Regions from separate parts of the Paraglaciecola sp. 25GB23A genome, predicted to be linked through region 1. Evidence: predicted binding sites of a transcription regulator. Region 1 holds the regulator's gene; each other region holds the start of a gene.
The links. Region 1 encodes FNR, which switches genes on or off when oxygen is low (the NO sensors DNR and NnrR bind a similar motif). Its sites were predicted from a motif close to TTGATCTAGATCAA; they were not measured.
Positions count from the first base shown of each region.

Region 2: the regulator FNR is predicted to act here: its motif matches at 1,997-2,010, upstream of ABKW31_RS17530 (OmpW family outer membrane protein).
Region 3: the regulator FNR is predicted to act here: its motif matches at 2,035-2,048, upstream of ABKW31_RS07130 (universal stress protein).
Region 4: the regulator FNR is predicted to act here: its motif matches at 4,100-4,113, upstream of hemN (oxygen-independent coproporphyrinogen III oxidase).

Region 1 covers NZ_JBDYKM010000001.1:991,075-999,003, reverse strand. The annotation lists gene ABKW31_RS04280 (MaoC family dehydratase) at 1-329, opposite strand, end outside; gene ABKW31_RS04275 (LysR family transcriptional regulator) at 473-1,375, shown strand; gene fnr (fumarate/nitrate reduction transcriptional regulator Fnr) at 1,482-2,234, shown strand; gene ABKW31_RS04265 (putative zinc-binding protein) at 2,351-2,725, shown strand; gene ABKW31_RS04260 (ABC transporter substrate-binding protein) at 3,015-4,103, shown strand; gene ABKW31_RS04255 (hypothetical protein) at 4,090-4,548, opposite strand; gene ABKW31_RS04250 (phosphoribosyltransferase family protein) at 4,675-5,247, opposite strand; gene ABKW31_RS04245 (phosphoribosyltransferase family protein) at 5,314-5,877, shown strand; gene ABKW31_RS04240 (sulfite exporter TauE/SafE family protein) at 6,001-6,807, opposite strand; gene ABKW31_RS04235 (hypothetical protein) at 7,079-7,471, opposite strand.
Region 2 covers NZ_JBDYKM010000017.1:84,051-91,979, reverse strand. The annotation lists gene ABKW31_RS17545 (gamma carbonic anhydrase family protein) at 1-76, shown strand, start outside; gene ABKW31_RS17540 (DUF1488 family protein) at 53-298, opposite strand; gene aroE (shikimate dehydrogenase) at 295-1,113, opposite strand; gene ABKW31_RS17530 (OmpW family outer membrane protein) at 1,255-1,941, opposite strand; gene hemF (oxygen-dependent coproporphyrinogen oxidase) at 2,101-3,021, opposite strand; gene ABKW31_RS17520 (Sua5/YciO/YrdC/YwlC family protein) at 3,025-3,588, opposite strand; gene ABKW31_RS17515 (topoisomerase DNA-binding C4 zinc finger domain-containing protein) at 3,666-4,238, opposite strand; gene ABKW31_RS17510 (DUF494 family protein) at 4,273-4,749, opposite strand; gene dprA (DNA-processing protein DprA) at 4,751-5,881, opposite strand; gene ABKW31_RS17500 (LysM domain-containing protein) at 5,899-6,975, opposite strand; gene def (peptide deformylase) at 7,188-7,697, shown strand; gene fmt (methionyl-tRNA formyltransferase) at 7,706-7,929, shown strand, end outside.
Region 3 covers NZ_JBDYKM010000002.1:408,145-416,073, reverse strand. The annotation lists gene ABKW31_RS07140 (rhamnogalacturonan acetylesterase) at 1-473, shown strand, start outside; gene ABKW31_RS07135 (hypothetical protein) at 483-1,691, opposite strand; gene ABKW31_RS07130 (universal stress protein) at 2,115-3,026, shown strand; gene glgC (glucose-1-phosphate adenylyltransferase) at 3,073-4,383, opposite strand; gene ABKW31_RS07120 (universal stress protein) at 4,530-4,952, opposite strand; gene ABKW31_RS07115 (hypothetical protein) at 5,224-5,982, shown strand; gene ABKW31_RS07110 (hypothetical protein) at 6,165-6,530, shown strand; gene ABKW31_RS07105 (TonB-dependent receptor) at 6,606-7,929, opposite strand, start outside.
Region 4 covers NZ_JBDYKM010000002.1:54,733-62,661, reverse strand. The annotation lists gene fumC (class II fumarate hydratase) at 1-1,324, opposite strand, end outside; gene ABKW31_RS05440 (hypothetical protein) at 1,527-1,937, opposite strand; gene ABKW31_RS05435 (hypothetical protein) at 2,028-2,414, opposite strand; gene hemN (oxygen-independent coproporphyrinogen III oxidase) at 2,677-4,041, opposite strand; gene ABKW31_RS05425 (hypothetical protein) at 4,354-4,653, shown strand; gene ABKW31_RS05420 (ATP-binding protein) at 4,901-6,892, opposite strand; gene greA (transcription elongation factor GreA) at 7,050-7,526, opposite strand; gene carB (carbamoyl-phosphate synthase large subunit) at 7,638-7,929, opposite strand, start outside.

The sequences.
Region 1 (7,929 bases):
AAGGTTGATATAAACCGTATTTGCTCATTAACCCGAACAGGTTCAAGAAAGCGTATTTTATCTACACCATAATTCAAAATTGTTTTGTACTGTGGGTCGGCCGCAAACATATGGTAAAAAGCAGAGGGCATCAAGGTAACGGTGAGATAACCATGGGCAATTGTGGCTTTAAATGGGCTTTCCTTAGCGCAGCGCTCTGGATCAACATGGATCCATTGATGGTCACCCGTGGCTTGGGCAAATAAATCAATATCCTTTTGAGTGATTTTTATCCAATCACTGGCAGGTAGTTGTTCGTTCAAATTCAATTCAAGCAACGTTTTTAGCATGGTTGTTATCCTTTTAGCTCATTTCATTCAAAGTTTAGCAAACCGCAAACTATCAATAAAATGAATGTTCTGTATATTGATATATTGATTTAACTAATAATATAAAGGTAATATCCTTACCATAAATAGTTGAGGTACCTTACATGAACTTAAACCGAATCGACTTAAATTTGTTTGCGGTGTTTGACGCAATTTACACGGCAGGCAGTCTAACTAGAGCCGCAGATGTGCTGTGTATTACGCAACCAGCAGTCAGTAATTCTCTAGCGAGATTGCGTGATATGTTAAATGATCCCTTGTTTGTGCGCACCGGACATAGCATGACACCCACGCCAGTGGCACAAAATATTATTGGCCCAGCCAGAGAAGCTTTGGGCTTATTGCGCAAAAGTGTTCAACAGAGCCATATTTTTGACCCGAGTAAAGCGGAAAAAACTTTTCACTTTGCTGCCCGAGATTTACTTGAAGTCAGTATTATGCCAAGACTAACGGCATTATTACAAAAAAGTGCACCCAATATTTCACTAACTAATTACGATTTAGAGCGCAATAATGTTGTATCAGCCATGGCCAGCGGCCATCTTGATTTTTATGCCGATGCCTCATCTTTTAGCGATCCACATTTGTGCAAACAAAAAATTGCCCAAGACAGACTTGTGGTAGTAGCTCGTAAAAATCACCCTGATTTAGCGCAGGGTATGAATATGGAGACCTTCTTGCGTCTTGGCCATATCAATATTTCACATCGTCGCAGTGGTGCAGGCCCTATTGATGTAGCAATTGATAAACTTGGGGCAAAACGTCATGTGGTTTTGCGTAGTCAGCACTTTTTGACGGTTCCCAGCACTATAGTAAAAACTGACCTTATTTCTTGTCTGCCTTATCATTTAGCTAAACACTACGATATTTCGCTTTATGAATTACCCTTTGATCTGCCTCCCCTTGAGTACTTCTTATATTGGCATGTGAGTGCTGACTTAGACTATGCTCACATGTGGATGCGTGAACAAATTGCTCAAGTTGCAACAGCCTTGCACCCCAATTAAAATCGAGAGATGACTTGGTTCGACCGCAATCCACTTTATTTGTATCTGTTGCACGTAGTATGATGTAGTTTCAAAGTGCGAAAAACCAAGGGTGTTAAAAATACTAATGGAATCGAATTCAATAATTGCACAAACACATACCAAACAATGTACCCATGACCAAAAATTGAGTTGTGGAAATTGTCGCCTCAATACGATTTGTATGCCTGTGAGTTTGCACGTCGATGATATTGACCAACTCAATAAAATTATTCAGCGAGGCCGACCTTTAAATAAAGGTGAATATTTGTATCGAGCCAACGATACATTTACATCTGTATATGCCATCCGTTCTGGTGCAGTTAAGGCCCTGACTATCAGTGACAATGGTGACGAGCAAGTGACCGGCTTTTACTTACCTGGAGAAGTAGTGGGTTTAGATGGTTTAGCCAATAATAATTACACTAATTCGGTTATTGCTCTAGAAACCTCTTCGATTTGCGAAATTCCCTTTGGTCGACTTGAAGAGCTCAGTGTGCAGTTGCCCAAATTGCAACGCCATTTTTTACAGTTGATGAGTCGTGAAATCACCCACGAACAGCAGATTATTAGTTTGTTAGGCAAAGCCAGTGCTGAAGCCCGTATTGCTTCTCTACTTCTGAGTATTTCAACCCGCAATAGTAGTCGCAAATTATCGGCAACCGCATTTTTACTGCCTATGTCGCGCACTGATATTGGCAACTATTTAGGACTTACCATTGAAACTGTAAGCCGAACGTTTGCCCGCTTGCAGAAAACCGATGTGATTGCAGTAGATAAAAAAGAAGTGCTCATTAAAGATGTTCTAGGATTGCAACAACTGGCTAAAGGGGCCGAGTAGTCCTCACCACCATAAACTCAAATATTGATACACATCAAGATCACTTGTCGACTGAGCTAGTATGCTAATGCCAATATTATAAAGGCAAGTTTGCCCTTGGCATTAGAAGGTATTCAATGAATGAGCATCTCACCACTTCACTCCCAGTAATATTTACCTGTCTAAAAAATTGTGAAAACGCGCAGTTTGCCAATGACTTATCTAAGGTAATGGATATTGAAGGAATAGCCCAAGGTTACACTATTATTGAGCTTGCTCAATCAGACGCAATGCTTTCATCCCTGCAGTGCAGCAGTAAACAATGTATGGCGATTGATGGTTGCCAATTACAATGTGCTAAAAATGCCTTATCCCAACTCAACATTTGCCCTACTTGGCATATTGTTCTGACCGACTTTAGCGATAATTTAAGCCATAACTCCCCATTTAATTACGCACAGATGGCCCATGTATTAAAAACTATTCAAACTTTATTAACTTCAGCCAATTAAAGTCTTTACCATAAAGCTTGAGCAATACCCTGCTTGCCAGTTTATTTAAAATAATCTAGATTTTATCTTATTATCTTGTTTTAAAGCTAATTTTATCCAGCTCAATAATATAAGGCTCAACAAATTCGTCTGATGTGCCAATCTAACGCTTGCAGCGCCGAGCTATATAAGAAAATGTGAGACTAGTGTGATTTAACATTTTGGTGGCATGATTAGAAGGTGGTTCATAGCCAAACTTTCAACTATGATGCACTGCAGTATCTATTTAAAACTAAGTGAATTAATGCCCATGAGTTGTCGACTAAATATACAGGTTTTTAGTTCTCTATTGCTGTTGGCTTTTTCAAACTTAGCATTTGCTATAAACATAAGCTTGATCATACCTGACAATAAAGGCCCGGCTTTTTGGGCTCTGGTTCATCATATTAGCGCCGCAGCAGCTGAGCGAGTTGATGTTAATTTAGAGGTCATATATGGTGGAGAAAATCGTTATTCAGTGCGCAGTATTATCGAAGAAATTACTGCGCGTAAAAATAAACCAGACTATCTTATTTTTAGACCCTTTTATGGCAATGCAACAATAGTATTTGACAAAGTTGAGGCAAGTGGCATTCACTTTGTCACTTTAGAACAAGCTTTCTCAGGAGACGAGGCGAAACAATTACAACGGCCACAACAAAAATATAAATATTGGATTGGTGAGGTTAGTTATGACAACGCTTCCGGTGGTCAACTATTACTGGATGCTCTGCTTGGTGAGTTAAAGATTCAACAGCCTACACTTAAGCCCTCTATCACAGCTATTGGTGGGGACTTTGATAATCTATCCCAAACCAGAGAGTATGCATTAACCCAACTGCAACACAATAGAGATCCTAGATTCAATCAAGTTTTCCCCAGCCATTGGAATCCAAATAGCCTAAAAGAGAATATGGGCTTGATTCTTGAGCGTTACCCCGCTACCAGTATTTTTTGGTGCGCAGGTGACCAATTAGCCATTGAAACATTAAAACAATACCGTCAGCTTTCTGATAAGCCGATAATGATAGGAGGTTTCGATTGGCTTCCGGAAGCACTTACCAAAATAAAACAAGGTGAACTTAGTGCCTCAGTGGGCGGACACTTTTTGATGGGCGCTATTGCGATTATTAAAATAGTTGATTTTCAAAACGGTGTTGACCGTTTTTCAACCCACCCAGAATCCTATCAATTTGAGTTAATTACTCGACAAAATGTCGATACTTATCTGGATTTTTTAAAGAAAAATAACTGGAACCATGTTGCATTTGAGCAGTTTTCAACCAGTAAAACAGAAGGAACGCCTCTCCCCTTAACTGTAAACAACATCATAAAGTTTGCCCAGTTCAAGTCGCAATAAAAAAGTATTTGACCTTATTATCTACCTCGATTTGCTCAGCAAAACCCTCGTTAAGGCAGGCGTATTCCAACTCAAACTGATAAAGAGCCTCACGGTCGTATGGGGGAATAACACCATCGACAGCCAGATCATAAAAATAAGACACGGCTCTTACTGCTTGAATATTATTCTCATCTAATGCTTGAGAAATCATTTTTTTCGTTAATCGCCACCAAGTATCATCCTCTGGCGGTGGCATAAACTGGCCTAAAATAACAAGGACTTGTTTGCTTGTCAGCTGCTCGCTGCCGGCCAATTCTGTTAAGCAATCATCTGCAGTATGCAAGGAAGAGGCAATAGAATTCGCCCAGTTAACAACCTCGGGTACAGACCCAATTCCAAGTGCCAATTTATGGCTATAGGCCGTTGCTTGGCTGGCATAATTAGTTGATTTTATGACCTTCATATCTCGATAAACTGACATCACTTTATGGTTTTTATATTACGCAAAAAAGCAGAAAAAACATAATTCTCTGTCAATAAGTTATAGGGATTGTAGGTTTCAACGCCTAATAGACGCTCACAGTGAGCTTCAACTTACTGTTGGTAAGTGAGCTTTGAGTATTTCGTATAGTTCAGGACGGTGCATTTTGATCTCAGCAACGGTGAGACCTTCTAAAGAGTGTGGATATTTTAACCACGCCGCTGTTTCATGAACGTAGTAGTCTGGTTCAAAATCGACTTCGCGGCGGCTAGGTTTATAAAATGGGATCGCAATACGCACATCTGTGGGCATATTCAATCGGGTCGCAGCGCGCAGCTGCTCTAAAACAGCAGCAATAGAACGACCGGTATCAAAGACGTCATCGACAATAAGCAGTTTGTCATGATCTTGCACGTTTTTGACCAAATAATTGAGATCATGCACCTTTACCACTCTAGATTGCTGATCAATACCAGCGGCGTATGACGATGTTCTGATCGCGATGTTATCGGTTTCAATACCGTGATAACTTAAATACTCTTGGACGGCAATGCCAATCGGTGCACCACCCCGCCAGAGCGCAATGATGAAAGTCGGTTTAAAACCACTGGCAAGAACCATTTGCGCCAGTTTGAAAGAGTCGACTAACAGTTGTTCGCCAGAAAGGTACGTTTTTTCCATTATATTAACCATGTATAATCGCTACCAACATCATACTGAGATGAACTGCATTCTTATAGGTAAACGATGAAAAAAATATTTTTAGATGAAGATACTTTGATCCAAGACGCATTTCGTCTTGGCGTGAAAATTTTTGAATCGGGGTTTCGCCCTACGTTTATTGTAGGCTTATGGAGAGGCGGAAGTTCAGTGGGTATTTATGTTCAGGAATGCTTGCAAACATTGGGAATTGACACCGATCATATTTCTATTCGAACTTCCTATAGTGGTCTGCCGAGCTACCAATCAATGGTGAACGCCCCTGAGACCATTCGTGTACACGGCACTCAGTACCTGATTGAAAATTTAAATGCAGACGATTCACTACTGATTGTTGATGACGTGTTTAGTACTGGTCTCAGTATCGAGGCGACAATAGTTCGACTGCGCAAACACTTGAAAAAGAACTTACCAAAAGATATTCGAATCGCCACGCTTTACCAACGTAAGGATTACAAACGTGCTGATTTAGCCTTAAATTACTTTCTTCATGAAACCGACAGTTGGCTAGTGTTTCCTTATGAACTAAAGGGCTTAAGCGCAAAAGAAATTGAAGTGTATAAGCCCTATTTACGCGACTTGATGAGTTAACTGTTGCCATTATTATTATGAGTGCTGCGATGCCATTAATACCACAGTGCTAATAATGTCGACTTATTGATTAATATAACACAGTAAATCTTTAACTAAAGTCCATGCCTGCTCAGTCAATATTTAAAGAATAAAGCTGGTATATATCCCAAACACACACACGACCAACAGAGCAACTCCGACAAATTGGAAAAAACGTGGGGTTTCGGCTTGTTTTATTCGTTCATGGAGGCGCTGTCCAAAAACATGACCGAGCAAAGCACAGGGCAATAGCCAAAGTTGATGAATTAATTGCAAGTCTATCCCCGCAATGACAAACGATGTCATCTTGATCATGACCAAAATAAACCACAATACAAACAAAGTATCGCGCAACTGATGGCGCGGTACTTTGGTGGCAAATACCGAAACAATTAATGGCGCGCCAATCAATGAAGTACCACTGACATAGCCGCCAAGCATCAAAAATATCGTATCAAGCGTTTTATTATTACTATAAAAAGGTTTATTAAGGATATAAGACACGGCAAAAATGGCCACGATAACAAAAATAACCCCAGTAACAGTATCACTTGGTAAGGTCAGTAAACCAAATACACCTATAAGTTTTGGGATAATCATGATGCCAAGAGCTTTTTTAAGATAAGCCCAGGCAATATTACCTTCACCTTCAGTTATTACTGCGCCCTGCTCTGTTGCCAACTTAGCTTGTCTTTTGTTGGCGATAGCACCGCGCCACGCAATCCAGCTGGAAAAAACTAACAGATGAATCGAGATTATCGGCAAAAAGACCAGTGGTTTATTATGTACCAATAACAAAAATGGCAAAGCCAACACCGCACCACCAAAACCTAATCCACTGCGTACAAAACCACTCCACACAAAAATTAAACCAATTAAGGCGTACTGCCACCCAAGAAGATGTTCCACAAGTTTCCTTTTTTAAAGTATTTTTGGAGTGAGGTAAAGCAAGCTATTTTAACGATAATTAGTATGTAAAGTTCAGCCTTGTTTCAGCTGAAAATTAAAAAACTTACCTACGCTAGCGGAATTTGTTTAGAGTCAGCAAGAACTGAAAACTACAGGAAACTTAGCGCTTAAGCTTTTTTGAAGATCCATGTTATTGAAAAACGGACCTTTAATAATAAAAATAAATCATAACAATGACTTATAACAATACCCGAGCTCATAAACTCGCTTTTTAAAAACCTTCATCATTGAGCCATGAAACTGCTTCTTCTTTTGTGTGAAAGAACTGCCTTTGAAAAGTTGGAAACCCTTTAATCTTAGCAGGAAATGCCTCCAATTTGACACTGGCGACTTGATTAACGATAGCTTCTTTGGACAATCCACTTGCATAAGCGTAATGAGACAGTTCAATCATTATTGGTTTGCAGTCGGGAGTATATAATTCCCATTCATCTACAACAGATATCATTGCCCAAGTTTGACCTACTAGAGGCTTGATAATTTTTTCTATAGCTTCTTTGTAATCATAGGCTGCTTGAATATTCCAGCTACCTATTATGTATGCGTGTAAAATAAGCCCTTCGACTTTTAATTCAAATGCTCCATGAGCATGAGCTTCAAACATAATACCGACCTCTTGAATTGCGTTTTAAGCGACCTTTTTGCAGTTAATATTCTAACTTTTACACTAATTATAAATATGCTCAAAAAACATCAAAATAGTAATATGGTAAATAACCTTAGTTAACATTTTTGTTTGTGCCTAAGTCCCCGAGATAGATTAACAAGTAGGTATTATCAATTATAATCAGTTCTACTGAAGTACTATGACACTTGGTTGTCATAGGAGTTATCAATAAAACATAGCTCTTTGATAGTCGATTGATAAAATAATGTATGTTGCAAGGTTTGCATATTCGACCAGTCGAAGTAGGCATAAATCATTTTGACTTTGAACAATTTTCTAGTTGCAACGGTTGGACCGCACCTTGCTCTGTTGCGTGGGCCAAAATTAGTTTGGTTTGGCAATCGGGTTTCGACTGATAGTATAAGTGCTACTGCCCGATAGCACCCTATACAAAT
Region 2 (7,929 bases), on a different contig from region 1:
TAAACAGTCTGCCCTTAACTATGTGAAACTTAAAAACGAATATCTAGCAGAATCAGATAATTTGCTCGACGTTTAGCTTAATACTGCCATCTTCATCAAAGGTTTGTTGTTCTATAAGTGATTCAAGTCTTTCTTCTATATCAAACTGGTGGTCGCTATAAAATGCCAATAGGGTCTTTTCATCGCCACCGGCTATATAGCAGGTAATGAGTTGACCTTGGTAAAAGCCTTCTATCTTCAAACATTCTAAACGCGCAACGTAGGTCGCTCCATCTAAGATTTGGATCGCTTGATTCATAACTTTTCTCTCAGAGCTTGAATGACGGGTTCAACCATTGGCCTCACACCGCGCCAAATAAAAAAGCTTTCGGCCGCCTGCCCCACTAACATTCCCAGACCATCGTATACATTTGTAAGACCTAGGTTTGCAGCATGTTGCATAAAAACTGTTGGTTTATCACCGTAGCTCATATCATAAACATACTTTGCTGCTGCAATCACCGACGGTTCAACTGCGGGTAACTCAGCGGTTAAACTAGCGGAGGTAGAATTTATGATTAGGTCAAAAGAGGAGCCAGCAGAATTCAATTCGTTAAAACCACAAGCTGTTAAGTTGTCGCTTGGAATAAGTGATGCGAGTAAAGTTGCTTTAGAAGGCGTTCGGTTAGCCACCATCAGAAGAGCGGGTTGCTGAGCCATCAAGGGTTGTAAAACTCCTCGCGCTGCACCACCTGCGCCTAAGATAAGGATCCGTTTGTTTTTGAGTGGAATTGATAAGCGCAGTAAATCCTGAACGAGACCTGGTCCGTCGGTGTTATCACCAAAGATACTGCCGTCTGCACATTTTTTCAGGGTATTGACCGCCCCAGAAATAGTGGCCCTGTCAGATCGATTACTAGCAAACTCAAAAGCTGCCAGTTTAAAGGGTGCGGTTATATTGGCGCCCTTTCCACCATCGGCAAAAAACTGAATAATAGCAGAGTCGAAGCCATTAATTGCCGGTTCTACTCTTGTATATTCGAGGCTTTGTTTGGTTTGAGTGGCAAACAAACTATGAATTAGTGGAGATTTACTTTGACTAATTGGTTTACCAAAAACGGCGTAGTGATCCATGAGTGTCTTGTGAAGTCTTTGCTGTAAATAGCAAGGTTAACTGATTTATGGAGAAGACTAAACTAGCTCAGCAAAGAAACGAAGGGAGATTTTCAACATTATGGCGTATAACTACACCACAATGTGAAAACAGTTATTTATCTAAAATTTATAACCCAACATCGCTGAAACAACCCAAGGATTAATATCAACGTCGACCTTGCCTGTTGTTGCAAGCACGTCAAAATTTGCTTGAGTATCGATATCGATGTAGCGCACAGAGGCGTTAAGCAACCAATTATCTTGCAGCTGGTAGTCAAATCCCGCTTGCAAGGCCAAACCAAAGGAGTTATCTAATTTCACATTAGCAAAAGATTGGGCTTGCCTGTCTGCTGTGAATTTTTCATCAAAGAACACCGTATAATTAAGACCAGCACCGATGTATGGCTGCATAGCAGTATTGGTATTAAAGTAATACAACACACTGACTGTAGGCGGCAACTGCTTAGCATTGGCTAGCTTACCATCTCCCAGTCCTAGCGCATTATCTGTGGTATCAGTTAACTTGATATCGTGAGAAAACGGCGTTGCAGCCAATACTTCAATGGCCAAACTTGAATCAAACATGTAAACAAAATTTAAGCCTAATTGGGTATTATTATTGACTTGAGCCGCCATACCCACATTACCCACTCCCTCAACAACAACACTACCACTGTCGTCGTTAGGAATAACAGTGGTCAAGCCACCTCGAACGATTATATCTCCAGACTCATGGGCCCATGCTCCACCAGCAGTAACAAGGCCAGCTACTAATATGGTTTTTATAACACTATTTAATTTTTTCATTTTTCCACTCCGTTAAGTTAATAACGATAGTGTAAAGTGATCAAAGAGCAATACCTTGATCTGGCTCAAGTTCTGTTGCCTATGGTGGAAATATATACACATTAAAAGAAACATTATCTTTAGCTTTCAAACAGGCTCTGACTGATTTAAACCAGCGGCTTATTCAACCCAAGTACGAGGATGCAGATATTCTTTATACAATATTTCTTCTTGGCTACCGACTTCTGGCTGATAGTCGTATTCCCATCTCGCCAAAGGTGGCATAGACATCAAAATTGACTCGGTGCGTCCGCCACTTTGTAAACCAAATAAGGTGCCGCGATCATAAACAAGATTAAATTCTACATAACGCCCTCGGCGGTATAATTGAAAATCTCGTTCTGCTGGCGTAAATGACAATCCTTTGCGTTTCTCAACAATCGGAATATAAGCATCAAGAAAACCGTCACCTACTGCTTGCATAAATTTGAATGAGCGCTCAAATCCCCATTCATTAAGGTCATCAAAAAACAAGCCACCTACGCCACGAGTTTCATTGCGGTGCTTTAAATAAAAGTAATCGTCGCACCACTTTTTATACGTCGGATAGACCTCGGTGCCGAAAGGTTCACACAGCTTATGTGCCACTGTATGCCAATGCACAACATCTTCTTCTATAGGATAAAACGGTGTGAGGTCAAAACCACCACCGAACCACCAAACAGGTTCCTCACCTTCTTTTTCAGCAATGAAAAATCTCACATTTGCATGTGATGTAGGTATTTTAGGGTTGTGAGGATGAATGACCAATGAAACCCCAACCGCTTGAAAACTGCGACCCGCTAGTTCTGGGCGAGCGGCTGTTGCGGAGGGCGGTAACATACCACCAAAAACATGGGAAAAATTCACTCCACCCTGCTCAATAACAGCACCACCAGTAAGCACGCGGGTGCGGCCGCCACCACCTTGCTCACGTTGCCAATTGTCTTCTTTGAACTCGCCCTTTCCATCGGCTAACTCAAGAGTTTGGCAAATATTGTCCTGTAACTTTAACAAATACCGTTTTACTTTTTCTAATTCAATTATTGGTTTATCGCTCATTATTTAATTGTCTCTTATTACCTTGCCACTGATACCGTGACGGATCATGCTAGGTAATAAAGACTCACCTAGTTCACCTGAAATTAATATTACCTGATTGCCAAACTGCGCCAGGACCTCTTGAGTAGTTTTTGCTGCTGGCATACCGGACAGATTCGCACTGGTTGATACCAATGGTTTTTGAAATAGCTCACATAATGCTTTTACTACTGGATGATTTGAGACCCGCACCGCAATTAAATCTGACCCGCCAGTTAGCCAATGGGGTGCGAGAATTGAAGCGGGTAAAAGCCAAGTATGAGGCCCAGGCCAACTGGAAAAAACATCAATCCGAATTTTTTCTGTTATGGCTCTATCATCTACATAAGGCAAGATTTGCCCATAATTAGCAGCGACTAATATCAAACCTTTTGACAATGGCCGTTTTTTTAAAGCGAGCAAACGCATAACCGCGACTTCATTATCTGGGTCACAACCAAGACCAAACACAGCTTCTGTCGGGTAAGCAAAGATATGCCCTTGTGAAAACTGTTTTTGCAGTGACTGTGGGTCGTGAGTTTCTAACATGAATTAAGCTAACTAGAAATTAATGAGCAAAAGTGTAAAGCACTGCTCTCACTCAATAAAGCAAATTATCAATAGTATTATTTATCTTGCTTGTATCCACATAAACGCTGAGGACATTGTAATACCATGCCATGAGCCGATTTTTTCTCGATCATTATTGGCCATTCGCATGCAGGACAGGCCATTTCTATTGGTTGAAAGTTGACGACATATTTACATTTTGGATAGTTATCACAAGGATAGAATTGTTTGCCAAATTTATTGGCGCGCTTAATTAGATGACCGGATTTGCAACTGGGGCAACTTACTTTGATTTCATCTTCTTTGCTATGCGACTCAGTAGATGACTCAATATAGGTACATACAGGGAAATTACTGCAGCCAATAAAAAGGCCGAAGCGCCCTTTTTTAATCACTAAATTGGCACTGCAGTCGGGGCAAGAAGAGCCTTCTATGACTTTAACGTCTGCAGTTTCGTACTCATGCAATGGTTTAGAAAAATCACATTGGGGATATTGGCTACAACCAATAAAAGCGCCGGACTTTCCGTGTTTAATATTCAGTGTAGATTGACACTTGGGACACGAGCCTGTGACTTGTTGCAAAGCGTGTTCATTGGCTTTAAACAATGAGTGATCGATTTTAGACACTAACAATCACTCATTGAAATGTTCACAGTTGAAATTAGTGTAAAGGGCCTTCCGGCTCTTCAAACAGCAAGTCTTCCATTTGTGCATAAGCATTTTCTTTTCCGGGTACGTTAAATAACACCATTAATACTACCCATTTCATGTCCTCAAGGCAGAATTCTTTTGAATCGATTTCCATTACTCGATCGATAACCATTTCACGAGTAGAAGAATCGAGAACATTAATTTGCTCTAAAAACATCAAGAAGCCACGACATTCAACATCAAGACGCATTTCTTCGTCATGGGTATAAATGCGGGTGGAATAAGTTGCCGTGCCCTTAACTAGATAGGGATTGATATCCGTTTCTTGTAAAGCAGCTAACTTTTCTAACCAAGACAGAGCCTTGTAAATTTCATCGTGGTGAAAACCCGCGCGGATAAGTTCATCGGTAAGCTCATCTTGGTCGACACGAATTTCAGTTTCACTGTGAATGAAGTTTTCAAATAGATACATGAGGATATCGAACATATTATTTTTCCCCCAATTTGATGTAGCCGCCAGAAACAGCAACCACTAAACCACGCAACTCATATTCTAATAATTGTGACATAACCTCTGACGCTGGCATGCCGCTGCGCTCGACCACTATATCTAGCGGTGTGGCTTCAAAATCTACACTATCTAACAAACGCTCTGTTGCCAAGCTTTGAGTGCATTTTTTTTGTATTTTATTTTCATTTGTAACATTAGTGTTAAATTCAAGATGACTAAACTCCTCATTGATATCGGCAAACTCGGTCACTAACTTTGCTCCCTGTTGAATTAAATAATGACAACCCTTCGACAATGGGTTGTTTATATTCCCAGGAATAGCAAAAACGTCTCGATTTTGTTCAGTCGCATAACGAGCAGTGATCAGTGACCCACTTTTTAGAGCTGCTTCTACCACCAAAGTTCCCAACGATAAGCCACTTATAATGCGATTGCGCCTCGGAAAATTTTCTGGCCTTGCAGGGGTTAAAGGAGCAAATTCAGATACTATTACGCCACCTGCTGCCAAAATATTTTCTGCTAGTTGTTGATGCCGCTTAGGATAAACAGTATCAATGCCAGTACCTAATACTGCGATGGTAATAGCCTTTGCTGCTAATGCTCCTTGGTGAGAAAAGCCATCTATCCCTAGTGCAAGCCCGCTGGTAATAGTCCATCCAGCCAAGCCTAATTGTTGTGCAAATAACTTAGCGTTAGCTTTACCATTCAAACTAGGATTGCGACTTCCCACCATGGCAATTTGTAAGTTTGATAGTTTTTGTGGATCTCCATAGCCGAATAACAATAAGGGGGGGCTAGAAATCTCTTTTAACAGGGCAGGATAACGTGGGTCTTCATAATGCAAAATGAAGCTATTTTTGTTACACCCAAGCCAATCTAAACTACGCTGAATGCCCTTTTGGTCAGGATGTTGAATACATTCAACTTGCTTGGAGTTTAGACCTGCTTGCAGTAACTCGCCCTGTCCCATACACAGCAGATCATGTGCTTGGCAAGCCAACTTTTGGCTTAGTTTAGTTAAGCTTGCTACACCAAATCTGGGGATAGAAGATAGGTGTAGCCATTTAATAAGTGTTTCTTGATAGGGTATTTCAACATCCTGTCGCATACATGTTCCTTCATCAATCAAGGTCTCGCAACAATTGCTCCTCTACTTATTACTTTAGATGACCGTGTGATAAGTGCATAACTTGCCTTCTCAAAAACTTTAAAAACAACTATCTCGCCAATTTTCAATGCGGGCTGAATAATATCACTGTCTAGTATGAAGGCATTGGCTAAAGGATTGTTTTCACCTTTATATTTAGGCGTAACATCATCAATAATGTTAGGGCCTTGAGCATAAATACCCATAACCATTCCAGCGGATACTTGATCACTGCCCAAATCCACAATAACCACGTTGTATTTACCTAGAAGTCGATGTTGTTCCAAATCGTCAATGATAAAACCGCGCTGATCTGTCGCCCCACTCAAGGTAATACTAGTAGGCTCGTTATCTTCTTGGGGAACTAAACGGTCGCCTCGTTGCACTTCGTAGTTAGCATCTTCTATTTTAATTAATCTCTGATTGTCTAAATCAGCATCTACTGCTTCAGCATTAGCAACATGCCTGACCTGCAAGCCAATGAAGTTACCTGCCATATCGTAAATTTCGTTCTGTTTGTGCAATACGTTAAACTTTGTCTGATATGAACGTGAGGCTTTACTCAAGGCGATATTATTACTGGCAAAAAGCACTGAACCCTCTTGGTTTCCCAAAATATAGGGATGACGGTCGTACTCTACTTGCTGCATTATTTGGTCGTTTTCTATAAATGGTCTAATTGTCGACCACGGCAATGCGGGAATGGGTTCGGCCAGTTTGACTGATTTAGTGCCTTCTGGAGATATTTTTATTTCCGCTTTAGCTGGCTGACGAACAAGGTCAATAACAGTATCGCCTTGCTCATTCTTTCGCAAACTGAGTTCATCGCCAGGATAAATTAGGTGGGGATTTTTAATATAAGTATTGGTACGCCATAACTCTGGCCACAGCCAAGGTTTATCTAAATACATTTTGGAAATATCCCATAGGGTATCGCCTTTTTGCACGACGTATTTTTGTGGTGCATCCTGTTTAATATTAATGACATCGGCCCAACATAATGTAGGGAGTAGCATTAACACCGTAAAAAATCTCAGTAACTTTTTGCTCATCATTGTTTAAGCCTTGCCGCTTGCACTATTATGTTTTGGATCCATTTAGGCTAGAATAGCCCAAAGTAGCCGTTGTTAAATAGTCAATTCTATTTGCACGTATAGTTAACAATACATGCTTTGCAGGTATTTGATCCATATTTTACGTAAAATATGGATAGTTATTGAAACATGTTCCGCAAATAATAGGCGGACCCTTAATAGATGAAAGCACTATGGCGATATTAGAAGTATTACGTTTCCCAGATGAACGCTTGCGCACCGTTGCAAGTCCAGTAAAAAAAGTAGACAAAACAATCCTTAAATTGATAGACGACATGTTAGAAACCATGTTGGATGAAAAAGGAATTGGTTTGGCTGCTACCCAAGTTGACATCCATCAGCAGGTTGTGGTGATTGATGTGTCTGAAAAGCAAGATGAGCCTTTAATTTTAATTAATCCGATCATTACTCACAAAGATGGTGTCACCATTAGTGAAGAAGGTTGCTTATCTGTGCCAAATAACTACGCAAAAGTTGAACGAGCTGAAAACATTACCGTTAAAGCCTTAAATAAGGGCGGTAAAGAATTTAGTTTGGATACAAGTGGTTTATTAGCTATTTGCATTCAGCATGAGCTTGACCACCTTAAAGGTAAGTTATTTGTTGATTACCTTTCTCCGCTAAAACGCCAACGCATTAAAACTAAACTAGAAAAAGAAGCACGTTTAGAAGCAAGAGGCTAAGAGCTGCATTGAATACTCCGTTAAAAATTGTATTTGCTGGTACACCAGAATTTGCCGCCATTCATCTCCAGGCTTTAATCAATTCACACCATGAGATAATTGCCGTATACAGTCAACCAGATAGACCTGCGGGAAGAGGCAATAAACTGCAAGCCAGTGCAGTAAAACAATTAGCGCAAATCCATAACATTCCAGTATTTCAGCCTGAATCATTAAAAGATAGTCAAGCGCA
Region 3 (7,929 bases), on a different contig from region 1:
ACAATGACGAATCACCGAGCAAAGTCGACCGCTACACCACGCCAGAGCAATATGAGTACAATCTTAAACAGTACGTCGCTGATGTTCGTGCTAAGCATGCACAGCCGATATTACTGTCACCGGTCACGCGGCGCTATTTTGATAAACAGGGCCGCATTAAAGCCACCCATCCTTATGCGGAGATTGTAGCTGAGGTGGCAAAAAGTATGGCAGTTATCTATATCGATATGGATAAGATTAGCCGAGAGTATTTTAGCGCCCTGGGTGATGAGGGGTCGGCTATTCGCTATATGCATATTAAGCCAGATATCCATCCTAACTATCCCCATGGCGTGCGCGACGATACTCACTTTAACGAACTAGGTGCACGAGAAGTCGCACAACTAGTATTAGCAGAGTTAAAAAACCTAAACCATGTATTGGTCAGCCAGTTACAATCTGTTGATCCTAAACATTTAAGTTTGAGCTACTAATATCGAGTATTACTGCTTTTTATTAGTCGAATCCAATTGAACCCGGCGCAATATCATTGCTAACTGTTGTTTAACACTGTCTGTTAAGTCTTCATTTTGATAAATAAAGTGGCAGTATTTATTCACCAATGGCATCTGTTTATTGTTGCTCAGCAAGGACCAAACTGCAGATTGATATGTCGCATCTAAGTAGGCATCTCGCTTGAGTTCATCATTTAACTCGAGTTTGTCTTGTTTAATTTTATCAAGCGTCCCTTTGTACTTAACTAATGCCAAAGCACTAACAATTTTTTTGATAGGCTCATATCTACCTGTAGCTAAAAATTCTGACCACAACATATCAAGTTGCAATGGATGACTTATGTCGTCGCTTAATGCAGGAAAAGATATGTTTTGCACTTGTTGGCTAAAGTCAAAGAAAGTATCACTTTGCCCATAACTAGAAAGCTGATTTTCGCCAACAAAGTGATCGATTAATATAAATCGCTTTTGTTCCTCTAAAGAAAAACTATCAAACCTCTTAGCTATATTGTTGAGTAAATAAGGATTATCTGCAAACACACGACTAAAAAAACTTAATATATTCAGATGCTTAGTTATCCAATCTGGATCTGGCTGTATCATGCTGTGCAAAGCGGCTATGGTTTTTTGGGGACTCAGTTCTTGGTAATAATTCATCATCCAGACATTCGCTGCATCTACGTCTGCAAAATGAAACTCGACGCTAAAGGGTAATAGATTAATTGGCGTGGTTGAGGTAAAGGTTGTACCAGAGACATTGTCATAGGCCTTAACTTTTATGTGGTAAGTGCCGAAAGGATAGTCGTCAGTAAACATAACGCGCATTATTTGTTGATTTAGTAACAAGACGTCTGCATTTGCAGCTTGTCCCTGATAACCAACGATACCCTGGCCTTTATCTTCTGTAGGTTTACCTTGAGGATCGAAAATCTGCACATCATAAGTCAGGTTAATGTCATTGCGACTATCAATTGCATAGCCACTAAATAACACAAAGATGCTAATTAGCTGATTTTGTGCAACTTCCTCAGCTTGACGCAAATTAGGCCCGCTGTTGGCGGGAATTTTATACCAAGGATCTAAGTCAATATCCATCAATGAAGGCAGTGTTAATGTCTCAAACTTGGGTACTTGTGCTCTAGCCTCAGCACTAAAAATAACAACAATAACAACTAGAATAAACGCTTTCTTCAACATACTAATTTCCCTTTAATGTGTTTTTAACACGACTTTTTACCATAAATACTTAAAGATCATTAACAATTCAATGCGCCTTAATATAGATGGGGGCTGGATGTAATCCCTTCTTGTATTAAGTTAGAAGTCCACTTAATTTCGTTTAAAAGCCTATTTTAACTGTTGTTCAGCTAAGCGAATACACTTTATTACCCACAGAGAAAATCGACTTCAAAAGCTTCATGCCATTGATTTTATTTAATTATAATTTTGTTATGCACAGTTGTTTCAAATGGTTTCATGCCCGTTTTACTTTGCCTAGCTTGTTTCATTGCGTTTCACTTGTGGTTTTGTTAATAGCTTGTTGATCTACATCAAAGGATGTTTATCTAAGCGATGCTAGCCTAATTACTGGAAATTCTTAACCATGACAGAGGCCTGACAATGAAAATGCCTGAACACATTTTGGTGGTAATAAGTGGAAACCGAAAAAAACATGAAGCCTTAGAGCGTGCATTAAAGTTTGCTGAATATAATGATATTCATATCCATTTATTTAACGCTATATATGAACCCGTTTTAGAGTTGACTGATGTGTTGTCCACTGAACATCGTGAACAAATGAAAGAGCAACACTTAGCTGACCGTAGGCTATATATGAATACCTTAGCTGAAGAAATTTCGAGCCAAGGCATTGCTTGTTCGGTAAGAGTTGAGTGGCATCCTCATTTACATGAAATTATTGAAAAGGTTGTTAAAGATTTGCAGCCTGATTTAGTGATAAAACGTATTAGCGCTGAATCAATGAGTATTAATCCATTTGCCCTGCCCATTGACCGCCACTTGATTCGGTATTGCAAAGCCCCACTATTATTGGTTAATCAATCTGAGTTCTCAGACTCCCCTATTTTAGCAGCAGTAGATATTTTGACATCTGACACTGATCATATGAGTTTGAATAAAGACATTCTCGAATCTGCCAAATTATTTTCTCATCTTTATTTAGCGCCGCTATATGTAGTTAATGCCTTTATTACCCATACAGTAAGCGCTGGTATCGATTTTCCCATGTTAGATATGGAGCAATTAAATCGAAACACCGAGAGCTATCATCGAGAAAAACTCAGCGAATTACTTGAAAAGAATCACGTTGAAACCACTCCTAAGCAACTGCATGCTGTACCCGGTGTGCCAGAAGTCGCAATCCCGCAGGTGGTTAAACAATTTAATTGTCAGTTGGTGATCATGGGAAGTGTAGGTCGAAAAGGTTTATCGGGTGCTCTTTTGGGTAATACTGCTGAGGCGGTACTAGCCGAACTGAATTGTGAAGTACTCTGCTTAAAACCCCACCATTGATCACCTGTTTATGATAAACGGCTAATCAAAACAGATTAGCCGTTTTTTATGTTTGTAAAAGAGCCTCAACTTTGCTTGTTTCTGTTGCTTGCGATCTGCTTTCTAATGCCTGCAACATAGAAGGTGTTACTAATACAATACCGTCTTGACTAATGCGAAATCCTCTAGCGATGTCATCGGCTTGGTTTATACCGATTTGCATTCCACTAGGAATTTTGCAAGCGCTGTCGATAATGGCACGCTTTATTTTTACATTCCGACCAATATCCACTTTTGGTAAAACAACTGATTCTTCTACCTGACTATATGAATGCACATGGACGTCAGAAAATAGCAGGGATTTGTTAATAGACGCCCCCGAAATAATACAGCCCCCTGATACAGTAGAATCTACTGCGTACCCTTTGCGGTCAGGATCATTAAATATAAATTTAGCGGGCGGAGACTGTTTTTGATGGGTCCAAATAGGCCAATGCTCATCATAAATATTCAGCTGAGGAGTAATATTGATTAGATCCATATTGGCTTTGTAAAATGAATCTAAAGTACCGACATCGCGCCAATATGGTTGCTGGTGGTTTTCAATATCTCGAAAGCGAAAGGCTAATACTTTATTGTGGTCGATTGAAGCAGGAATGATATCTTTGCCAAAGTCGTGTTCAGATTTTAGATTCTGTGCGTCTTTAAGTAATTGCTGAATTAAAAACTCGGTATTAAATACATAGTTTCCCATTGATGCCAGGGTGTATCCTGGACGGTCATCTAAAACGCAGGGGTTTGAAGGTTTTTCGTGGAAGTTGATGATGCGGTTTTGTTTATCAACACACATGACGCCAAATGTCCCAGCAGCGTCTTCGACCGGAACTTCAATACACGAAACTGTCATATCGGCACCACTTTCGGCGTGTTGCGCTAACATGTCAGCATAATCCATTTTGTAAACGTGGTCGCCAGACAACACTAATACGTACTTGGGACCGTGCTCTCGTATAAATTCAATATTCTGAAATAAAGCATTGGCTGTACCCTCATACCAACATTCAGAATGTTGTTGAGAAGCCGGTAATAACTCGACAAATTCACCCAAATCTCGATTCATATGACCCCACCCTCGAGCCAAATGTCTAATAAGTGAATGGGCTTTGTATTGGGTCATTACCCCAATTTGTTTAATACCTGAATTAACACAGTTTGACAGTGGAAAATCGATTACTCGGAATTTACCGCCAAAATGCAGGGCGGGTTTAGCTTGAGACTGAGTGAGCTCAAACAAACGACTGCCCTTACCTCCTGCCAAAATGAGCGCCAGCGTATTGCGTGTGAGCTGACTAACATAACGTGTGCTTGATGTAATCATGATGAACCCTCCGATGACTTTAGAAAACTTGCCTAATGATCATCAATTAGTAACCTTTCATAAGCACTCTGTTCATTCAACTACAACCGACTAAGCCTCGAATGGAGAGTCTATTTTTTAGTTTCTCATAGGATAATTAAGAGTTATTACACTTTTACGGCAAGCACATCACATTTCACGCCGTGCAAAACACCATTGGCGGTAGAGCCTAAAAGTAATTTTAATCCACTGCGGCCATGGGTACCGATGACAATTAAATCAGCCTTTATATCATTCGCCGTGTTGTGAATTTCATCAGCAGGATTACCTACCGGGCTGAAAATCTGTGTTTCGGGAATTTTAAATTTATCAGCAAGCTCTTTAAGTTTTGCCTTACTTTGTAAACATAAATCATTAAAAAAGTCACCCTCGTAAGCCATACCAAAGGGTTGGTAGTTAACCATGGGCACAGTGACATAGACGATATTAATATGTTTACTTGAACTGGCAATCTGTAGTGCTTTTTCTAGCACGGGGTGGCTTTCAGCATATATATCTAGAGCCACTAAAATCTTTGTGTAATTACTCATTTCATTCCTCTCTATCTTGGGTATTTTGACCTGTATTTGTCTATTTGAGTTTAGCCTAATTAATACACCTCAATGATATTAGTTAGCTTATAAGTAAAAAGTTGTTGATCCAAATCAACAACTTCACAACAGGCCTGACAATATTGAACTAAAAAATTAGCTAACAGCAAATTTTACAGGTTAAATTTTAAGGCAAAAAACTTTTGTAAGTTGAGTATAAAGGTAATAAAATCCTTGCAGCGAATAACATCAGGGAATCAATAGCTAGTACATGGATGCTTTAAATAATACTCATTCCCCTACTTTATTGATGTTGCCCGGCTTAGATGGCAGTGGAATTCTTTTTAAACCACTAATCGATCTGTTACCCCTAACAATTAGAACAAAAATTGCCGTTATCCCCACGATATTGTTAAGCGGTCATAAGCAAATTGCCAAACAGATACTAGCTAACTTGCCTGATGGGAAATATGTCATTTTAGCAGAATCGTTTTCTGGACGAACCGCTTATGAATTGTGTCGAATGGCGCCTGATAAATTTAGTTATGTGGTTTTTATTGCTAGTTTTGTGAATAGACCATCTTATCTATTGAGGTTTGCCTTACTCCTGCCCATAACTCGCATTGTCAAAAGTAAATTAATAATGCAGCTTATGGCTAAATGCTTATTTGGTTTGAACAATACCAAAGCCTTGTTAAACGCGCTTTTTCAAGCCTTATCAACGCTGCCAAATGCATGTATCAATAATCGACTGTCTATACTCAACCGGCTAAAGCAACCCAGTATCCGCTTGGATGTCCCTTGTTTTATTGTTACCGCTAAACAAGATTTATTGCTCAATAGAAAAGCCCAAAATTCAATAAAAAAAGTGTTTAGTTACCATGCAGAACAGCAACTTGATGGACCGCATTTTTTATTGCAAACCCGAGCTAGACACTGCGTTAAAATCATAACGACCTTGTACGCAGGTTTGGCAGACGTTAAAAGCCCTGTAGTGCCGGTAACAATTGATCCAACGATTGCCTTGTAGTTACTGTTAAATTTCTCTGATTATTGAGCTAAAGCACAGTATAAATTTACTAATTTATAAAGGTTCCAGTATTTTTTTAGCAAAATAGCATATTTGTTGTAGAATCAGAGCAACTATGGATAGTGAGTCATATATTAAATTATCCGCATCCAATAAAAATAATAATAGGATAGGTTTTAACCATGCTAAGTGGAAAGTCTAAAACAGAACAAGTTGATGTTATTAAACAGCTGATACGCCAGAATAATTATAAAGACACAGACCTGACCTTCAAGCAATGTTTGCATATGGGCGTCAGCGTAAACCTCCACTCCTTAAGTCGTTTCGCCGAAAAACTTGAATTACTTGACCGCGCAGAGCGCAACAAGCAAGTCAACCAAAACAAAAAAACCTCTCCACCCGCCATGCATTCCATGAGTTATATGCAAGTAAAGCAACGTGAAACGGAAATTACCTTTGAATTAGGTGAACTGAAAATACGTGAAAATAAATTGTTGGAAGAATTAAACGGGCTGTCAAAAATGCTGGATCTTAAACAATTTAATTAAAACAAACGCAACAAAAGTTAATGTCATTAAACAAAAACGGATGTCATCTGACATCCGTTTAACTTAATTAAGCCCTCAGAATCTTGCCCTTACGCCAAGAGAAAAAGAACGAGCAGGTAATGGCGCTTCATCTTTTAAATATGATGAATGAACACGGCCTTCCTGATTGCTTAGGTTTTCACCTTTGAGATAAATCGTCATATCGATATTATCAAGATCAAGATAGTAGTTAGCTGAAGCTGATAGCATGGTATAGCCTTTAGTATCAGTCTCAAATATGGCTATTTTATCTTGTTTGCTGTTGCGGATAGCTTCTACTTCGGCGTGCCAGTTGCCATATTCATAGTGCAGTGAGCTACCCACTCTCATAGGAGGGATGCGCGGCACATTGCCGCCAGAATCTAGCTTAGCCCGCGTATAATCTGTAAACACTTCCCACCGCCATTCATCATTTAAGTGCCAATCAACCTGAGCTTCAAATCCATATAACCTAGCATCTTGCTGACTAAATATAATAACCGGCAAACCATCGGATTCATCACCTGACTCACCATTTTCAGCAATATTTTTTTCAAAATCAGCTTGAGTAATGAGTGATTCACCACTAAAAACAAGATTGGTACGTTGTTCAAAAATATAATTGCTGACTTGATTATTAAACAGACTGAAGGTCGCATTCCACGTTTCGACATTATAGCGATAAGTAATATCGATATTGTTAGACACTTCCTTGTGCATATCTTGCGATCTTTGTACTACATTATTTTCGCCATTTTGCTCAGCGATTGCGAAGCCACCGCCTATTTCAAAGGTACCAGAACCAATATGAGGGCCATAAGAAACCATTTCAGATGCAGAAGGTGCTCGTTCTGAGTAAGCATAATTAAACGCTAATGAACTTTGCTCATTAAGAGTCCAGACCGCACCACCTGAGCCAGAAATTGCGGTGTAATCTTTTTTATCAAAGAAAATAGTATTTTGTTGTGGTTTCTGGGCAAAAAAATCATTATTTACATCAAGAGCTATTTGCTCTGCCCTAGCGCCAAATTGCCATAAAAGCGCGGCCATTTTGCGTTCTTCCATTAAAAACACCGCTACACTATTTGTTTCAGTCGGCGGGGTAAATGCTTCTTCACCTATAGCCTCAAAATCAGATTTATTATAATGCAGGCCCATTACCCCTTTCCAACCACCAACTAGTTGATGTTCGGCCCATAACCTTGATTCAGTACTTTGGTTTTTAAACGTAGTGCCAATGTCTACGCCATCTATTTCCGAATGCTGATAATCAGTGTAGGCATTTTGCCAATGCACTGATTTTAGGAAGCCACTTAAATTATCCCAATCAACCACAGCTTGATAACGGTCTTGCTGCAATTTTACAAACACGCCATCTTCG
Region 4 (7,929 bases), on a different contig from region 1:
TCATAGCGGCGGTTTTTAATGTCACACCTTTTTTATAGGCTTCTTTGGCGATTTCAGCGGCCTTAGCGTAACCGATATGTGGGTTAAGACTGGTGACCAACATTAACGAATTGTTTAGATGAGCTTGTATCACCGGTAAGTTAGGTTCTATGCCTTGCACACAATGCTGATTAAAACTTTGACAAGCATCACCAATCAAACGCGCACTTTGCAGCACACTGGCGGCAATCACCGGCTTAAAAACGTTGAGTTCAAACTGCCCCGAACTGCCTGCAATGCCAACGGTTACATCATTACCCATCACCTGCGCCGCGACCATAGTCAAAGCCTCAACTTGAGTGGGATTAACTTTACCAGGCATAATGCTTGAACCAGGTTCGTTTTCAGGCAGCAGTAGCTCACCAAGCCCGCAGCGTGGGCCACTGCCGAGCATGCGAATATCATTGGCAATTTTCATTAAACTAACTGCTAAACGACGAAAGGAACTACTTAGCTCGACCAATGCATCATGAGATGCGATAGCTTCAAACTTATTAATAGCGCTAACAAAAGGCAAGCCAGTCAAATTCGCTATTTTAGCCGCCACCGCTGCAGCATAGCTCTTTGGCGTATTTAAGCCCGTGCCCACTGCTGTGGCGCCCAATGCTACTTCAGCCACCACCTCTAAAGCATGATTAACAGCGCGTATGCCGTTATCCAATTGCCGCACATAGCCACTAAATTCTTGTCCCAAGGTTAAAGGTGTGGCATCCATAAAATGTGTCCTACCTGTTTTAACAATGTCATTGAAGGCCGCAGATTTTTTTGCCAAAGTATCACGCAGGGCCATCACCCCAGGCAGAGTCACCGTAGCAGTAAGATGGTAAGCAGCCATATGCATGGCTGTCGGAAAGGTATCATTACTACTCTGACTTTTATTGACGTCATCGTTAGGATTAAGCAACTTGTCGGCATCGCTCAGGCTCCCACCGTCAAGCACATGTGCCCGATTGGCAATAACCTCATTAATATTCATATTGGTTTGGGTACCACTACCGGTTTGCCAAATCACCAAAGGAAACTGATCGTCATGTTTACCCGCTAGAATTTCGTCACACACTAGGGTAATCCAGTGGGCTTTTTGTGCAGATAATACTCCCAAACTTGCATTCGTTTGGGCTGCAGCTTTTTTTAACTGAGCGAAGGCATAAATAAGCTCAATGGGCATACTGGCCGAGGGGCCAATTCGAAAATTATTGCGACTGCGCTCTGTTTGGGCTCCCCAATAAACGTTAGCAGGAACGCGCACTTCACCTAAAGTATCAAATTCGAGCCTATATTCCATAATATCCTCCCCTGTTGATTGACTAATTGACACAAGGAAACACTAGCACATCTGTTAAATGAAACTCATGACAATTAGTTGCGATTATCCAAACACTGCTCTGTGACCAATGCTAATCGGTGAACAAATACCTCTAATACGGGCACAGTAGTCACACAAACTATCAGCATTAAAAGTTGACTGCCAAAAGATAACAAGCACCTTATAGGTTAATTAACCAAGCGGAGGTAATAAAACACAACAAAGAAATGAGGATCCCAAACAGCGGTATTTTAAACCAATATTTTTTGGCTAAAATTAAGTATGAAATAGCAACGATAACGGGGAGAACAGAGAACCATAACGAGTCCCTGATCACTTCGAAGTGGAAAATAATAAGAGGAAGGTAAATAGCTGCAAACAGCATAGCACCCATACTATGACTCGCATTAAACCCGAGCCAAGCTCGCCAGATAGTTGTTTCTTGGGTGAGTCGCAGTGAAGTGCCTTTCATGACCTCAACTACCTTAGGATCATAGGGATGTAACTTTGTAGTAAAAAACGTGTAGAGCAAATGTATCGTGCCAAGTAAGCCAAAAATCGACACGCCAACTATCAATAATATTTTATCCATGTGAATTCACTTTTTAATACCTCTAATAATAGCCGCCGCACCGGCGGCGAGGTCAATTATCGATAGTGGCAGAATACAGCCCGCCCTCTGTTAACCAGTCACTTTGTCTAGCATATGAGCGATAACATGACTGTGCTGCTGTTGGGGGCTAAACATCACAAGTTCTGCATCTGCTGTGACCTTCACATTGTGTCCGGGGGGCCAATAAAAGAGATCATTCATGTTGACTGTTTCTTGTACGCCCTTTGCATCTGTGGTGGTGAGTTGGCCACTTAAAACATAGCCCCAATGTGGACACTGACATAAATCTCCCTCCAAGCCTTGAAATAAAGGGCTAGTATCAACCCCTGCCGAAAGGCTAAAGTACTCACCACTGATCTTGCCTAAACCTGTGGCATCACCAAAGTCTGTTTGCTGACGAATTACTGCACCAGGAATCTCCATCTTTACGTCAATGTCTTCTTTCGCTATACGCATGTTTCTTGCCTCAATATTGATGGGTGCTTTAGTCTCTGTGGTCTGTATATCGAAAGTTCCCACTGAGCTAACACATCTAACACCGTGATAGTTTTTCGACTGAAGTATAGTGGAAATCCCTCAACTTGCCCTGCTTATACAAGCGGTTTTCTTCCCCCTCATACCACAGCAAGTCTTGTTGATTGATGAGGTCCGGGACTCGAGGTCCGGGACACGAGGTCCGGGACTCGTAATTTCCGACTCGTCGTCCTTGTTTGTATTGCTAAACGACTTGGGACATGCGTGTATTGTGTGTTTCGCTTGGTAAATAGGCATCAAATACACTGGCTATATGCCTGACCAATAATCGCCCTTGACTTGTTACTTGAATAATCTCGTGGCCAAGAGTCACTAGGCCATCTTGTTCCAACAACGCTAGTTCGTTCAACTCCTGGGCAAAATAGTCTTTAAAGCAAATATTATATTGCTGTTCGACACGTGCTTGCGTCACTTTGCCGTTACACATTAATTCTTTGATAACTAGAGCACGGATCTGATCATCATTAGTCAGTATCACCCCCTTTTCTAGTGGGCTTACTTCTTCATCTAAGCTGGCATAATAGCCCATCAAATCTTTTTTATTCTGACTGAAGGTATTGTTGATTGAGCTAATACTCGACAAACCTAAGCCGAGCAAGTCGCAATCACCTTGGGTAGTATAACCTTGGAAGTTACGATGTAATTGACCAGCGCTACAGGCTTTACTGAGTTCATCTTTTGGCAAGGCAAAGTGATCCATACCAATAAACACATATCCGTTTTGGGTGAGTGTTTCTATAGCTTGGCGCAACAATGCAGCTTTTAAGTCTGTATTGGGTAACCAATGATCTAAAATCTTACGCTGGGCAGCAAATCGAGACGGCATGTGTGCATAACTAAACAATGAAATACGTTCGGGTTTCATTAACATTATGTCAGATAAGGTTTTGCTAAACGTAGCTTCATCTTGCCACGGTAAACCATAAATAAGATCTAAATTAACCGAGCTAAAACCCAACTGCTGTGCTCGCTCAACTAAGTCTGCCACAAATTGAGTATCTTGTGCCCTATTGATGGCTAACTGAACTTTTTCATCGGTATCTTGCACACCAATGCTAAGGCGGTTAAACCCCTGCTGTTTCAGCATATTCACATAGTCGAGTTGCATTTTTCTAGGATCAATCTCGATACTCATTGCAGCATCATCAGCAATTGTAAAATGGGTACTTAACATATTCATTAAACGTAAGATTTGTGTTTCATTTAAGAAACTGGGGGTGCCGCCGCCTAAATGAACCTGGCTCACAGTATAATGTCGAAATAAGCTCACCTGCCCCGCTATTTCTTTTTCAAGATAATCCAGATAAATATCAGCTTTATGCTGATGACGGCTAACAATTTTATTGCATCCGCAGTAATAACAAAGGCTATGACAAAACGGGATATGAATATATAAAGACAGAAAACGGCTCTTGGAAAGCTGCACGGCGTTAACAAATTGCTTACGAGAAAATTTATCAGTAAATGTTAGTGCTGTTGGGTACGAGGTATAGCGTGGAGCGTGGGTATTGTACTTTTTCAATAGTGCATTTTCGGTTAAGTCTAACATCTTTTTACATCATCCTAGTTTAAATGCGGCTATTTTGACGTAAGTGAGACTTCAGACTTTGATCAAGCTCAAGTTTTGCTGCTTTATGTTCTGTAAAGCAGCCGCAGTCGCAATAATTGGTGAATCCAAAACAGTAGAACTACACTAAAATATGAGTAAATTAACCAACTAATAGTTTAAACCTGATTAACTCACACCATGGCATTAGCTAAGCCATTGAAATAGTTGATAATTAATTATGGCCTAAGGTTTGCAAACATGATGTGTATAAATTGGCGAGTAACGCCACTACTTACATAGAAGGACTTTCCCATGTCAAATAAATCCGTATTTTGGTTGATATTTTTTAGCTTAACCCTAATTGAAATAGGTCAAATGGCTGACTCGCAGGAACATCCAGTGGTGATTGACCATGAGCAATTTGAACCAAATAGAACCGCAGCAACTGAAAGCCATGTCGACAAAACCCGGCACATTCCTTATCTATCACCTACTGATTGTGAAAATAATTTTAGCGGCGAACTATTAGTTTCCACTACTGAACAAGCCACTAAAATCAAGGCAGGCGCAACCCTGATTAATCAACTTTGGATGCCTGCATATTTGCAATAATATGTGCTTTTTAAACCATGATAATCACTGGTCTAATTCAGAATAAATAGGTGAGCTTAATTCTGTTGTTTTTAACTTAAGTTTTGGGCTAAATATTGCTTAAATATTGCTAAAGGTACCATACATATTTTTAAGCTCACTTTGCATGTCGAAACTTCTGCGCATCCCCCTTATCAATAAAGGTTCACCAACAAGATGCCCCGAGTCAAACTAAATCAAAAAATTTGAAATCTACTCATTAAGACCATTATAAGCCTTTCACATGTTTATCTATCATTTGACTCAATTCATTTATATTATAAGGCTTGCTCATAATGGCATCACATCCCCATTGCAAACGGTGCTCTTCATTGACCATATTAGTAAAGCCAGTCACCATAATAATCGGCACATCCTGATCAATTTGCTTAAGTTTTTCGACCACTAGCGGTCCATTCATTTCAGGCATTGCATAATCCGTAATGATCAAATTGATGCTGTTATGATGGGTATTAAAATAGTCTATTGCCTGTTTAGCGCTGTGAAAGGCAAAAACGCGATAACCTAAGGTTTCTAACAAACTCACACCTAACTCACAAAGCGACTGTTCATCATCGATAAATAATATGGTACTCGTTCCCGAGTTTAAAATTAGCTCAGCTTTGATTTCACTTTTCTTAGACCGACCTAACACAACGGGGAAGTAAACCCGAAATTCGGTGCCCTTACCTAGCTGACTGTCTACCTCAATGTATCCATTATGTTGTTTTATTACGCTGGCTACAATTGATAGACCCAAGCCTGAACCGCGTTCCTCACCTTGCAGTTTGGTGGTAAAAAAGGGTTCGAATATTCTTTCCTTAATTTTGCCATCAAAGCCTTTACCACTGTCTATAACTGATAAACATACATAATGGCGGGGCTCAGCATCATGCTCGTTATTCAGGCGTTTAAGTGTGGAAGAGAGTGTGATGTTAAGTTCACCTCCGTTAGGCATTGCTTGAATCGCGTTGGTGCAAAGGTTTAATACTACTTGATAAATCTGCGAGGGATCCGCTGCGATTGTAGGCAGTGGTAGGCTAATGTGGTGTTTAATTCTAACCTCTTTGTTCGCTGACACAGCTAACAGGGTAACCACTTCCTCAACTAATTTATCGAGCTTCACCACCTCAAGATTGTCAATCGACTTACGGCTCATGATCAGTATTTTTTCAACTAGATCTTTTGCTCGTTTAGCCGACTCTTCGATTAGGTTCACATATTTGATCTGTTTTTCATTACCAGCTAAAAAGAGTTTGATGAGTTGGGAATATCCTAACATCGGTGTCAATAGGTTATTGAAATCGTGAGCGATACCACCCGCCAGAGTCCCCAGTGCTTGCATTTTCTGTTGCTGAAGCACCGTTTCTTCCATACGTTTGCGCTCAGTGATGTCGATGTGTGAGCCAAGCATTCGAATAGGTTTACCGCTCTCGTTTCTTAGACTTGAGACGTGAGACAATATCCACCTGTAGGAGCCGTCTTTATGCAGCATTCTAAACTCAATTTCGTGCGAGTCTGTATGCCCTTCTAGCGTTCTATTTATTTTTTTTAGTGAGCTCTCCATATCATCAGGATGAACTCTACTGCGCCATTCATTATAGTCATTTAGGATTTCACTATCCTCGTACCCCAATTGTCTTTTCCACTCAGGTGAATAAAAAACGATATTGCTGGTCAAGTCCCAATCCCACAAGCCAATATTACCCGCTGAAATAGCCTCTTTTAGCTTGAGTAAGGTATCTTGTAATACGTGTTGTGTCTTTTTAATAGCGGTTATATCGAGACCGGTACTAATGAAATAATCGCCACAAGGTATGCTTGTCATTTGTAAATATTGTTGGGTGCTTTCGAAATAAGTCTCCCACTCATAGTTGCTTTGCTCTAAAAATATTTTCTCTACTATGGGTAAAAATGTTTCAGTTGCATTGCTTTCAAATATCTCATCCGTTGTTAGGCCAATAATATCGTCTAACTTCTTATTCCACGTATTTAAGGCCAGTTTATTTGCATCAAGTAAACGCCATGTTTTTATGTTGCCATGTTCATCATAAACAAGCTGCCATACATGGACTTCATGGTTCATGTTGGCGAATAATTGATGATAGTGTTCGTTGCGCTTGTTTAGTTTGTTGGCCTCTGCAAGAGCTTGTTCCAGTTCCTCAATTCTTGTTACTTGTTGTGTACTCGATAGCAAAATACTGGGCGACTGCTTGATCATGGTGGGAGCCGATTACATTCATTATAGAGAGCTGAGTATTACACAAGAATTGTTGCACGTATATTAGGGACAACTTTGCTGTAAGCATATTGCAGACATTAAAAAAGAGGCCTAAGCCTCTTTTAAATCAATGTGATTGGTAGTCTAGGGATAAGACTTAAACATATTCCACTGCTGAAATTTCAAATTCAATGGCGCCTTTTGGCGTTTGAATATTGACCACATCATCTATTGATTTACCTATTAAACCACGTGCAATGGGGGAGCCGTATGATATTAAATTATTCTTTATATCGGCTTCATCTTCGCCAACTATTTTGTAAGTAATCTCTTCTTCAGTATCCAGATTTAAGATGGTCACCGTTGCCCCAAAAATCACTTTACCGTTATTGGTCATCTTGGTGACATCTATAATTTGAATATTAGACAGCTTGCCTTCGATGTCTTGAATACGCCCTTCGCAAAAACTTTGTTGCTCGCGTGCCGCATGGTATTCAGCATTCTCTTTTAAGTCACCGTGCTCACGGGCTTCAGCAATTGACTTAATAATTTGTGGTCTTTTAACCGACTTTAAATTTTGCAGCTCTTCACGCAGTAATGCTGCGCCTTTGGCTGTCATTGGGTATTGATTCATAGTTCAACAACTCACTTTGTTGGGAATATACTGCACGCTAATTAGCAATCAAACATAGGTGCAAAATTAAAAATTTCAAGCAAGGGCAGCAAAATTGCTGCCGCTATACTATTAAATAATGCGTTTGTGCAGGTCTTGCACTGAAGTAACACGGGCGCGATCTTCTGCTTTATTGGCATTCACTGTAGCAAATGCCGCATTCATCGTGGTTGTGTATGGTACTTTATTGAGTAAGGCTTCTCGACGAATATAAACCGAATCGTCAATGGCTTGACGCCCTTCTGTCGTATTGATGATATAACAATATTCACGATTTTTAATCGCATCAACAATATTAGGACGGCCTTCACTGAGTTTATTGACCACACTACAGGTTACCCCAGCTCGGTTTAATACCGTAGCG